4 regions of the Sediminitomix flava genome follow, and region 3 is predicted to be linked to each of the others. Evidence: riboswitches for the same ligand, from Rfam matches in the RefSeq annotation. Region 3 holds a riboswitch; each other region holds the start of a gene.
What was found. Region 3 has a riboswitch for S-adenosylmethionine ahead of metH (methionine synthase). Riboswitches for the same ligand answer to the same signal wherever they lie in the genome.
Positions count from the first base shown of each region.

Region 1: another riboswitch for S-adenosylmethionine. It lies ahead of metK (methionine adenosyltransferase); the one in region 3 lies ahead of metH (methionine synthase).
Region 2: another riboswitch for S-adenosylmethionine. It lies ahead of BC781_RS18365 (hypothetical protein); the one in region 3 lies ahead of metH (methionine synthase).
Region 4: another riboswitch for S-adenosylmethionine. It lies ahead of BC781_RS07650 (O-acetylhomoserine aminocarboxypropyltransferase/cysteine synthase family protein); the one in region 3 lies ahead of metH (methionine synthase).

Region 1 is NZ_QGDO01000002.1:1,220,621-1,223,815, reverse strand. It holds gene BC781_RS12040 (tetratricopeptide repeat protein) at 1-363, opposite strand, end outside; gene metK (methionine adenosyltransferase) at 458-1,735, opposite strand; SAM riboswitch class I at 1,967-2,076, opposite strand; gene BC781_RS12030 (carbonic anhydrase family protein) at 2,240-2,992, shown strand; gene BC781_RS12025 (BLUF domain-containing protein) at 3,105-3,195, shown strand, end outside.
Region 2 is NZ_QGDO01000005.1:223,771-226,965, forward strand. It holds gene BC781_RS18355 (SDR family NAD(P)-dependent oxidoreductase) at 1-425, shown strand, start outside; gene BC781_RS18360 (DNA-3-methyladenine glycosylase I) at 500-1,057, shown strand; gene BC781_RS18365 (hypothetical protein) at 1,121-1,384, opposite strand; SAM-I-IV-variant riboswitch at 1,431-1,523, opposite strand; gene BC781_RS18370 (BlaI/MecI/CopY family transcriptional regulator) at 1,725-2,105, shown strand; gene BC781_RS18375 (M23/M56 family metallopeptidase) at 2,102-3,195, shown strand, end outside.
Region 3 is NZ_QGDO01000007.1:270,686-273,880, reverse strand. It holds gene BC781_RS21645 (formyltransferase family protein) at 1-141, shown strand, start outside; gene BC781_RS21640 (peptidase associated/transthyretin-like domain-containing protein) at 365-946, shown strand; SAM riboswitch class I at 1,012-1,121, shown strand; gene metH (methionine synthase) at 1,296-3,195, shown strand, end outside.
Region 4 is NZ_QGDO01000002.1:77,695-80,889, reverse strand. It holds gene dacB (D-alanyl-D-alanine carboxypeptidase/D-alanyl-D-alanine endopeptidase) at 1-734, shown strand, start outside; SAM riboswitch class I at 920-1,040, shown strand; gene BC781_RS07650 (O-acetylhomoserine aminocarboxypropyltransferase/cysteine synthase family protein) at 1,328-2,653, shown strand; gene metX (homoserine O-acetyltransferase MetX) at 2,705-3,195, shown strand, end outside.

The sequences.
Region 1 (3,195 bases), on a different contig from region 3:
TCCGTTTTCATACCATTTATTGGCCTTTTTCCATACCGAATAATAATAGGTATTTCCTTTATCTTTTGAAGAAGATTGTTGCAAGCAATTTTCAGAAACTTGTTTGGTTACATTTTCAATAAGTGCCCACATATTATCGACTTGTTCAAGGGCTTTGATTTGCACTTGTGTCATTTCTGGAGCTACTGCTTTCATTGCTTCTGAAATACAATTTTCCATTATCTCATCGTCAATTTCTTCAGGAGCATAATTTCGTAAGCAATCACATGTGTACGAACTTACTTTTTGATCTAAAGCAACTTGAGCATTTGCTTGAAAGGTGAAGTATAAAAGGCTGGTAACAAAAAAGATAATCTTCTTCATAAATATCAATCTCTACATTTACCCAAAGGGTGAAAAAGTGAAAAACCCCAACCTAACAAGTAGATTGGGGTTCAAATGTATATGATTTGGAAGATTAAAGGCTAAAATCGTCTTTAATTTTTCCTACATAATCTGTCTTTTCCCAAGTGAAGAACTCAACTTCTTTAAGTTCTTTCTTACGGATTTCTGTCTTAACACCATCAACTTCAGTGATATCAACTGTGTTGAATTCTACTTCAGCAGTGTAAGGAGAACGACCTACGTGCCCGTAAGCTGCCGTTGGAGTATAGATAGGGTTTTTCAATCCCAGACGATCGATAATTGCTTTAGGACGCATATCGAAAATTTGAGAAAGTTTAGCCGCAATTTCTACATCAGAAAGACCTACTTTAGCTGTACCATAAGTATTGATATTCAAAGATACTGGATTTGAGATACCAATTGCATAAGCAACTTGTACCAACGCTTCGTCTGCCAATCCTGCTGCAACTACGTTTTTCGCGATGTGACGAGCAGCATAAGCAGCCGAACGGTCTACTTTAGAAGGATCTTTTCCTGAAAATGCACCGCCACCGTGAGCACCTTTACCACCGTAAGTATCTACAATAATTTTACGACCAGTCAAACCTGCATCACCGTGAGGTCCACCAATCACAAATTTACCTGTAGGGTTGATGTGATAGATTGTATCTCCGTCTAATAATTCAGCAGGAATTACTCTAGCAATAACATGCTCTTTTACATCCTCAGCAATTTTTGCTAACATTTCTTCTTCTGCTGCAAAATCATCGTGTTGAGTAGAAACAACAATTGTATGAACACGCTTTGGTTTACCGTCTTCATTATACTCAATCGTTACTTGAGCTTTTGCATCAGGGCGAAGATATGGCATTACATCAGATTCATTTTTACGGATGTTAGCCAATTCCTTTACCAAACGGTGAGAGAATGCCAAAGCTGTAGGCAAATATTCTGGAGTCTCATTTGTGGCATAACCAAACATCATCCCTTGATCTCCTGCTCCTTGCTCTTTATCAACTCCTTCTCCTTCATTTACACCTTGTGCAATATCAGGTGATTGACTGTGCAGTGCCACTTGAACACCACAAGAGTCTCCAGAGAATTGATAATTATCTTTGTTATAACCTATATTATTAATTGTCTCGCGTACAATATCAGGGATTTCTACGTATGCTTTTGTTGTGATTTCTCCAGCTAATACTGCAAGCCCTGTAGTTACGAGCGTCTCACAAGCAACACGAGAGTCTGGGTCTTGAGACAACATTGCGTCTAAGACTGAGTCTGAGATTTGGTCAGCAACTTTATCAGGGTGCCCTTCAGACACCGATTCAGATGTGAATAGGTATGCCATTCTTGAGTTATTAAATTTAAATCAACTTTTATTTAGATTCTGGATATCTCGTGAACTATTGTTCCGATGCTAAACAGCTTACAATGTAGATTTGTTTGGTCAAGAACCTATATTTTTCTTAGATCAAAAATCACATTCCAATGAAAAGCACTAAATTTTATACAGAAAATGATAGTGCACGGTGCAATCCAAAACGCTATCAAAAAAGAAGAGTCCATATCGGTAGGATGAAACTTATCTTCTCCTGACTCTTGTCAGAAATGGGAATTAGCACCTGCCTATTTGGAAGGGGGTTGCTAAGACTTCATCGGGCCCAGTCCCTCGGTCTTTCTTGATAAGCTATACAAAGGTATATAAATTCTATTGTGTCACCAATTTTATTTAGAAAGATTCAATAAAAGGATTTTCACGAAGAGTTTCAGAATTGGATAAACTATTGTGATTTAGATGAATGTAGGTCTGAATTATTCAAGAAGAAAATGATGTTTATGTATTAAAAATCATATGAAAAGTATCATTCTCTTTTTGCTATGTAGCTTTTTTATAGCTTGTAAACATTCTCCCAAAGACGAAACTGTTGCCGATAATCATCTCAAACAAACACATTACCTTTCTGTAGAGAAAGGGCATGGGAAGTTACAATCACCTATAAATATAGTAACCTCCGAAGAAGACGATTCAACACATACGATTTATTATAATTATACACATATCACAGATAAACCTCACCAACTTATCAATGAAGGCAAAACGGTAAAAGTAGAATATGAACCTGGAAGTACGTTTAGTTTTGATGGAATAGAGTACAATTTTGACCAACTTCACTTTCATACTCCGTCAGAACATTTGATAGATGGTGTGACATATCCAATGGAAATGCATTTGGTACATTCAAATACTAATAAGGATGGTTCTAAAAATTACTTAGTTTTAGCTGTGCTTTTTAAAGAAGGAACAGATCCTAATTTCTTTAAAGAATTGATCGAACGAATTCCAGACAAAGTAGGGGATAGAGTTGTATTGCCTGCTAAATCTCTAGATGTTCGTTCTCTTGCCAAAGGGCTTGACAAAAGTAAGGATTTTGCATTTTTTCATTATAGAGGTTCACTTACCACACCGCCCCATACCGAACGAGTTGAGTGGATTATTTTTAAGCATATTTTTGAAGCCTCACCTCACACGATACAGCGAATTAATAAAATTGAAGGAGATAATGCGAGGCATATTCAAGAGGTTTTCAATCGAGAAATTGATTGATTCTTGTATTCAAACTGAAATCATTCTTATGTAAAAAAGTGCTCGAAATTGACTGAAAATAAAAAAGCAGATCATAGATATTGGAGTATCATTCACTTAAACAGTTTTAAAAATGATCTACTATCTATGTTATTCGAGTACTCGTTCAGAAGAACTATCAGATGATGAATTGTTTGAAATCTTGAAAAAAAGTCAAACCAACA
Region 2 (3,195 bases), on a different contig from region 3:
CTGAAGAAAGGAGAGGGGGAATTATATTATTAAGTTCTTTGGTAAGCTTTCAAGGAGTTCCTTTAGCTTCAAATTATGCTGCAAGTAAAGCATATGTTCAATCATTAGCTGAAGGATTATCTTATGAAATGAAAGACCATAATGTGGACGTTTTAGCAGCTGCACCTGGGCCCGTTAAAACACCATTCTCAGAACGAGCAGATATGAAAATGAATATGGCACTTTCCACGAGTATGATTGGAGTTCCTATACTCAAAGCTTTAGGTAGAAAAAGTACTGTACTTCCTGGTTTACTCACAAAACTGCTCATTTACTCTCTTGATTTTTTACCGCGTTGGGCGAGAGTTCGAGTGATGAAGTCTATAATGGGTAAAATGACGGAACATCAGAACATCTTTGAAAACACTTCAGATCATCTACATTAAATCCTTTGCATAATTCTAGTAATTGTCTATTTATTTTATAATTTTATTAGAATAAAATATAATAATACTAGAAGATGGAGCCAAAGCCAAAATCATATTGTCAAGCTGTAGCTTTGATGAAAGAAGATGATGTAAATAGATTTTACCATGATCATGAGTATGGATTTCCTTTAGAATCGGATAATGAGTTGTTTGGTAGATTGATTTTAGAGATAAATCAAGCAGGACTCTCTTGGACAACAATTTTGAATAAAAAAGAGAATTTCTATGAGGCTTATGATCAATATGAGATTGAAGTTGTAGCAAATTACTCAGAAGGAGATAGAGAAAGGCTTCTATCTGATAAGGGAATAATTAGGAATAAACTAAAAGTCAATGCAGCTATTCATAATGCAAATGTGATTTTGGGATTACAAAAAGAACATGGTTCATTTAAAAATTGGCTAGACTTGAATCACCCAAAGACAAAAGAAGAGTGGGTGAAATTATTTAAAAAGACATTCAAGTTTACAGGAGGTGAGATTACTAATGAATTTCTGATGAGTACAGGATATTTAAAAGGAGCTCACGATAAAGATTGTCCTGTATATCATGAAATATTGAAATTAAACCCTAAGTGGGCGTCTGAATAAATGATGATCTAGGAATTAAATAACAGAGTCCTTTAAATTATTCATTAAAAGGACTCTTTTTTATTATCTAACAAGTTGAATATGCCCATCACTCAATTCAATTGGATGATATATAGAGTGGGCAATAATTTGTTTTTCTTCTGGATCTTTAATTAGATCACGACTTATAATTTCACTTTGTAGTGTATGGATATATGCTTGTTTTATTATATTCCATCCTTTATCTGCTACTAAGTAATTGAATCGATCAACTAATTTTTGAGCGCTTTCTGTGGAAAACTTCTCTTTAAATTCTACGGTTTTTCTTTCGATTATATCAAGTGCCATGTTGTTTTGATTTAAAAAGTGAAACAATGAAATGGCCTCAAGTGAAGGGAGTACATTTTTTTGTCTATACTGACCACATCCTTCAACCACCGTGGCTCTTTTGCTCGGTTGGTATCTTTAAAGATTCTTGATGCTATTGCAAATTTGAAGCTTTAGATCTTCTTTATCAAATAAAAGTTAATAAAGTTTAATTGTTAGACTGAAATTTATTGAGATATCCTTTTAAAACGGAGAATAGAATCTTTTGTTTTAGAATCTGAAAAACAATAACAAATATTTTTTTAATCTTTTATGACTATAAAAATAGTTTTATAACTACAAAAGTAATTATATTGCAGTCATGAAAGAATTGACAAAGGCAGAAGAACAAATTATGCAATATGTATGGAAGCTTGAAAAAGCATATCTAAAAGATATTGTAGCCCAATTTCCAGAGCCTAAACCAGCATATACGACTATCTCAACTGTGATTCGTGTGTTGACTAAAAAAGGTTTCTTGGGATTTAATACTTACGGTAAGGTAAATGAATATTATCCTTTGGTGTCGAAAAAGGAATATTTTGGATCACATTTCAAAGGAATAGTCAAGTCATTTTTTAATGGTTCTTTATCGGGTTTTGCTTCTTTTTTTACAGAGAGTGAAGATTTAAGTATTTCTGAACTTGAGGAAATTAAAAGAATGGTTGAAGATAAAATAGATCAAAAGAAAAAAACAAAATGATCGAGTTTTTACACTTTCTATGGAAGTCGAGTGTATTGATGACCATACCATATCTATTTTTTCGTGTACTCTTCCAGAAGGCTACTTTCCATCAGTTAAATAGAGGGATTCTTTATTTGATTCTGATAAGTTCAATTCTTGGACCACTAGTATCTTTTGATATTCCTATTGAAGATAATTTAAAGAAATATACATTATGGATAGAAGATTTTGAGAAAATCGAAAATTCTCAAAATATAGATGTATTAGAAGTGTCACAAGCAATGTCGTTTGAATGGAGTACACTGCTATTTGTCATCTATATATTTGGTGTGATATTGTTTTTAATAAGGTTTATAATTCAATTTAGACAGTTGATTTCGATCAGAAGTTCAGCTTTAAAGACAGAAATTAAAGGAAATACCTTTTATTTAACAAATCACCCTTCTGCCCCTTTCTCTTTCTTTCATTGGATTTTTTTACCGTCCAATTATAAGTCAATAGATGGTATTAAGTCTATTATTACACATGAACAAGCTCATGTCCGACAGCTCCACTCTTTTGATAGCATCTTACTAGAATGTTATACCATTTTGTTTTGGTGTAACCCTTTTGCTTTTGTCCTTAAAAATTCTTTCAACATTCTTCATGAATATTTAGCAGATCAAAAGGTGCTTTCAAGAAATGAGTCGGAGGTTAATTATTTAAAATTAATGCTTTCACAGGTAGAGAATAAACATTTATTACTCAGTAAAAACTTTGGAAGCAAACTTAAAAAGCGAGTACAAATGATTCAGAATAATAAAAGCTCAAGACTAAAACAATTTAGCTATCTACTTTTTATTCCTTTACTAGGTATACTTATTCAAGCTATTTCTATAGAGAATTCAAGCTTTGATAATGAACCAAGTATCGTCCCATTAAAAATGGAAAAGGTAGAAGTATCTTCTCATTTTGGTATGCGTTTTCATCCTATTTCAAAGAAAAAACTAATGCACAAGGGTATTGATTTTAGGGCGAAAATTGGAACTCCAGTTGTAGCTACAGCAAATGGGAGAGTTATATTAAAAGAGTTTAAAGGGAAAGGTATTGGACATGGTCGTCAGATTAT
Region 3 (3,195 bases):
TATATGTCATGGCCATCTATTCAAACTCTTGATAGATTGAAAGAAAAAGGTTTAGAATACACAAATTGGACTGAAGTAAGACAATATACTAGATTCACACCCAATCAAAAGGTACATACAATAGAAGAGTCATACGCTTAGATTTTCTATTAAAGTATAAAAGGCTATAAGTTAAATCTTATGGCCTTTTTTTGTTTTTTTTATAGCTGTAAAAACAAAACCTTACTTGATTAGGTTATTCACTTATGTTTTAACCCATTAAGAGAATTTATGACTTTTAAAGTCAACAAACAGTAATACTGTTAAATTTATTCCGATAATGATATTTTACTAGCAAATTACTTCAATATAGAATCAGATTTTTATGAGAAGAAACATCAATTATATAACCTTAGTCATAGTAGGACTATTCTTTTATTTCCCATCTTTTGCTCAAGACCAAGCTAAGACTGATAAATTAACAGTAATTGTTTACGAAAAAGAAACAGGGCGTCCGTTGAACAGAGCGCATGTGTTGGCAGGAAGAACAGGAGCTATTACGAAAGGAGATGGTAGAGCAGAAATGCTGATCAAACCTGTAGATAGTATTCAAGTGAGTTTTCAAGGATATAAAACAGTAAAGGTGGCTTTACCTGAGTTTGAAGGTAAGGATCATTTATTCATTAAAGTACCTTTATCCGAAATGACAGTTTACTTGGATGAAGTTGATATTTTTCCATTTCCAGAAACCAAAGAAGAGTTTAAAGCAACTTTCTTAGCATTGAAAAATATGCAAACCGAAAATCAAAGATGGGCAATGGAATTAAAAAATAACTTTAAGCCATTTAGTAACCCACAAATTGTAATGTCATATCGTTCTAATTACCAAGATCCACAAGAACAATATCGAATTTGGATGAATATACAGAAAGAACCTGTGGGAGAAGGACAAAATTGGAGAAATTAATTAAGTGAAATTACATTTCTCAATAATAAAATTTTAATAATAAGATTGATTACATATCTTTGTACCACTTATCCTGAAAGGTGGAGAGACCGGGCTCAATGATGCCTTGGCAACCAAGAAGCTTTACATGCTTGGTGCCAATTCCCGGCTCAGAGGTGTCTGAGGAAGATAGGTGAAAGCAATCATAGATTTATTTTGATTAAATAGGGCTTTCTTGCCCTTTTTTTTATGACCAAAAACTACTTACAAAGTATATGTAAGTTGCTAGTAATCAATCAAGAATTTTCTATTGTTTGTTTTCACATGCGTCTGTATAATTAGTGTGTCAAAATATGAATTGACTGCAAGCATGGAGAAAAAAGACATCAAAGACTTAGCGAAAGAACGTATTCTAATTTTGGATGGTGCAATGGGTACTATGATCCAACGCCATAAATTAGAAGAAAAAGATTTTAGAGGAGATAGATTTACTGATCATCCATCTGACCTTAAAGGCAACAACGATTTATTGTCTATTACTCGTCCAGATATTATTAAGGATATCCATAGACAGTATTTCTTGGCAGGGGCAGATATTGTTGAAACCAATACCTTTAGTGGTACAACAATAGCCATGGAAGATTATAAGCTTGAACATATAGTTTATGAACTTAACTATGAATCTGCAAGAATAGCCAAAGAAGTAGCTGATGAATTAACAGCGGAAGATCCTTCTAAGCCTAAATATGTGGCAGGTTCTATGGGACCTACAAACAGAACAGCTTCCATTTCCCCAGATGTGAATGATCCGGGTTATCGTGCCGTTACTTTCGATCAACTTGTAGATGCATACTATTTACAGACCAAAGGATTAGTAGAAGGTGGTTGTGATCTACTTCTAGTCGAAACGGTTTTTGATACGCTAAACTGTAAGGCGGCTTTATTTGCGATCGAAAAGTATTTTGATGATCAAGAAAAAGGTAATGTTGAAATCACTGATGAATTTCCAAATCTAAGCTATGGTAAAAGACTTCCTGTAATGGTTTCTGGTACTATTACTGACGCGAGTGGTCGTACGCTTTCTGGACAGGTTGCAGAAGCATTTTGGCATTCCATTTCACACGCAAACTTGTTTAGTGTAGGTTTGAACTGTGCTTTAGGTGCAGATCTTCTCAGGCCTTATGTTCAAGAACTTTCAAGAGTCTCTAATTGTCTAATCTCAGCACACCCAAATGCAGGTCTTCCAAACGAATTTGGTCAATACGATCAAACAGGAGAGGAGATGGCAGAAATTATTGAAGGCTTTGCTAGTAATGGTCTAGTAAATATTATTGGTGGATGTTGTGGTACTACACCAGATCACATTCAGAAAATTGCTGAAGTAGTTAGTCCTCATGAAACAAGACAAATTCCTGAAGAAGATGCAGTACTTCACCTATCTGGACTAGAACCTATTTCTATCAAAGAAGATAGTATGTTTGCTAACATTGGTGAGCGTACAAATGTTACTGGTTCGTTGAAGTTTAAAAGACTTATCAAAGAAGATAAGTACGATGAAGCTTTGGAGGTTGCTCGTAGCCAAGTAGAAGGTGGTGCACAAATGATTGATGTAAATATGGATGAAGGGATGTTGGATTCTGAGGAAGCCATGACCCGATTCCTAAACCTCATTGCATCTGAACCAGATATTGCTCGTTTACCAATTATGATTGACTCTTCAAAATGGTCAGTAATTGAAGCTGGTCTGAAGTGTGTACAAGGTAAAGGGGTTGTAAACTCAATTTCTTTGAAAGAGGGAGAAGAAGAGTTTATTAAAAAGGCAGAACTGGTAAAGAAATATGGAGCAGCTGTAGTAGTCATGGCATTTGATGAAACAGGGCAAGCGGATAGTTATCAAAGAAGAATTGAAATCTGTAAGAGATCATATGATATATTAGTAGAGAAAGTTAATTTCCCTCCACAAGACATCATTTTTGACCCTAACGTACTTACTGTTGCTACAGGTATTGATGAGCACAATAATTACGGTGTTGATTTTATTGAGGCTACACGTTGGATCAAACAGAATCTTCCTCATGCGAAAGTGAGTGGAGGTATCAGTAATGTCTCTTTCTCTTTTAGAGGTAACAATGTAGTTCGTGAAGCAATGCACTCAGCATTCCTTTATCATGCAATTAAAGCAGGTTTGGATATGGGTATTGTAAACGCTGGTATGATTGAGGTCTATGAAGAGATTCCTAAAGAACTACTAGAACGCGTAGAGGACGTAT
Region 4 (3,195 bases), on a different contig from region 3:
GTAATCAAAGGTTTATAAGAGGGTCAATTCCTCCCCATCGAAATCGTTTTAAAATCAAGGGTGCATTACCTTTTCCAAGTCTTCAGACAACTCATTCTATGGTGGATTATATGAAAGGTTTAGGGGTTGAAATTCAAGGAGAAACATTAGTATCTAATCTTGAAGAGAAGAATCTTAATCTTATAAGTGTAATTCAATCAGAGACATTGTCAAATTTGATTACAGAGGTCAACCATAAGAGTAATAATTTGTATGCTGAATGTCTGGCTAAAGCAATTTCTCATCAAAAACTTGGAGTAAAGGGGAGTACTGAAAAAGGGATTGAAAGGATTCGTAATGAATGGGAGAATCGAGGTTTGCCAATGTCAGGATTTAATATGGAGGATGGTAGTGGTCTATCAAGATTTAACAGTGTTACTAGTCGTCAAATGACTTTGATGTTATCTAAAATGACCCGTACGAATGTCTTTAATTCATTCAAAAAATCAATCCCGATTGTAGGGAAGTCAGGGACGGTGAAATACATGTGTAGGTCTTCTATTGCAAATGGAAAAATCCATGCAAAGAGTGGAAGTATGAAGCGCGTTTTAGCTTATTCTGGTTATGCTGAAAATATGGATTCGGAAGAGTTTGCTTTTGCTATTATCATAAATAATTATGACGATTCTAAAACTATTCGTCCTCTCATCGAAAAATTCTTTGATCAATTAGTTCAAGTTTCTTTGGTTGACTAAAGTTGTTGATTTTCAGTTTGTTTGATTTTGCTTTTTAAATAGTTGATGGAATTGAAAATGTTTAAATGTTTTCAGTGATTTATTTAGATTATTTGAAAAAAATCGAATGATTATTTGGATACTAAAAAAAAGTGCCGTTGTTTTGAGGTATCAATTCTCGATCAACCGCACTTTTTTAGTGTCTGGGTTTATAGGGAAGAGGCGAGAGACAAGGCTCAATGACCCTCTAGCAACCTGTCCTTCCAAAGTGAAGAAACGATAAGGTGCTAAATCCTTGCCTAAATCAAGTTTTAGGATATATAAATCGAAACAATAATGAAAACAACTACAACAAAAACTTCCGTTCTTGCGGGATCACATCATCATCTGATAGGTACAATTTTTATTTCTACAAAGTACCGAATGCGCTTGCGAATGCGAATGTGCTAGTCACATACATACCCTTTCTAAAATTCCCTATTCTATTCGATTAATAGCTAGAATAATCATATACAATTTGCTGTATATCACATCGGCATATCTGTATCTGGGAATTCTCGACACATCTGTGTCAACCTATTTTCTTATTTAACACCTTCAAAATCATTACTACTATGTCAAATGCAAGTTTACATTTCGATACTTTACAAGTACACGCAGGTCAAGATATAGACCCTACTACAGGATCAAGAGCTGTGCCTATTTATCAGACGACTTCATACGGGTTTAAGGATGCCGACCATGGTGCTAACTTATTTGCACTGAAGGAATTCGGGAATATCTATACTCGTATCATGAACCCAACTACGGATGTTTTTGAAAAAAGAATTGCTGCCCTAGAAGGTGGCGTAGCTGCTGTAGCTGTCGCTTCAGGACAAGCTGCCCAGTTCATTGCATTAAATAACTTATGCCAAGCAGGTGATAATATCGTTAGCTCGACTTACCTCTATGGCGGAACTTACAATCAATTCAAAATTGCTTTTCAACGTTTAGGAATTGAAGTCAACTTTGTTGATGGTGATCAACCTCAAGCTTTTGATGAAGCAATTAATGAAAAGACAAAAGCAATTTACCTTGAAACCATCGGGAACCCAGGTTTCAATATTCCAGATTTTGAAAAAATAGCAGCGATAGCCAAAAAGCATGATATTCCATTAGTTGTGGATAATACTTTTGGTGCAGGAGGTTATTTATTCAAGCCGCTACAACACGGCGCTAATATCGTAACTGCTTCTGCTACCAAGTGGATTGGTGGCCATGGAACCTCGATTGGCGGTGTAATCGTAGATGGGGGAAATTATAATTGGGGAAATGGAAAATTCCCTCAATTCTCGGAACCTTCAGAGGGCTATCATGGATTGAATTTTTGGGAGACTTTCGGTTCTGAAAGTCCTTTTGGAAACATTGCGTTTGCAATCCGTGCAAGAGTAGAGGGCTTAAGAGATTTTGGACCATCACTTAGTCCTTTCAACTCATTCCAACTATTACAAGGTTTAGAGACTCTTTCTTTGAGAGTGGACAGACATGTGAGCAATGCGCTAAAGTTAGCGGAGTGGTTGGATGAAAAAGGAATTGTTGCTAAAGTAAATTACCCTGGATTGAAAGATAATCCTCACCATGAGTTGGCTAAGAAATACTTAACCAATGGATTTGGTGCAGTACTTTCTTTTGAATTGAAAGGCGGGTTAGAAGAAGCTAAGACATTTGTAAACTCTTTGGAATTAGTGAGTCATTTGGCAAATGTAGGGGATGCTAAAACATTAATTATTCATCCGGCTTCAACGACTCACCAACAATTGAGTGAAGAAGAACAAGCTGCCGCAGGTGTAACTCCAGCATTGTTGAGAGTATCTGTAGGTATTGAACATATTGAAGATATCAAATCTGATTTTGAAAAAGCATTTGCAGCCGCATTTGCTAATGAAGAACTAGCAGTCTAAACAAAACCAAGGCAGTCCTTCGGGACTGCTTTTCAACATTTACACAGAATTATGCACACACAAGTCTTTACATATCAGCAGGAATTTGAACTGGAGTCGGGAGAAATACTTCCTGAATTTCAATTGGAATACCAAACCGCAGGTAAAATCAATGAAGATGGCTCAAATATTATTTGGGCTTGTCATGCTTTAACTGGAAATGCCGATGTCATGGACTGGTGGAGTGGTTTGTTTGGGGATAATAAAATCTTTAATCCAGACGAACATTTCATTATTTGTGCAAATGTGTTGGGTTCTTGTTACGGTTCTACAGGACCACTTTCAGTAAATCCTAGAACTAATAAACCTTATTATCATTCTTTTCCAAGTATCACAATTCGTGATATGGTCAATGCGCTAGATCTCCTGAGAGTAGATTTGGGGATTTCAAAGATTCATACTTTAATAGGTGGTTCTTTAGGAGGACAACAAGCTTTAGAGTGGGCAGTAAAACACCCTACTTTAGCTGAGAATCTGATCATCGTAGCTTCAAATGCAAAACA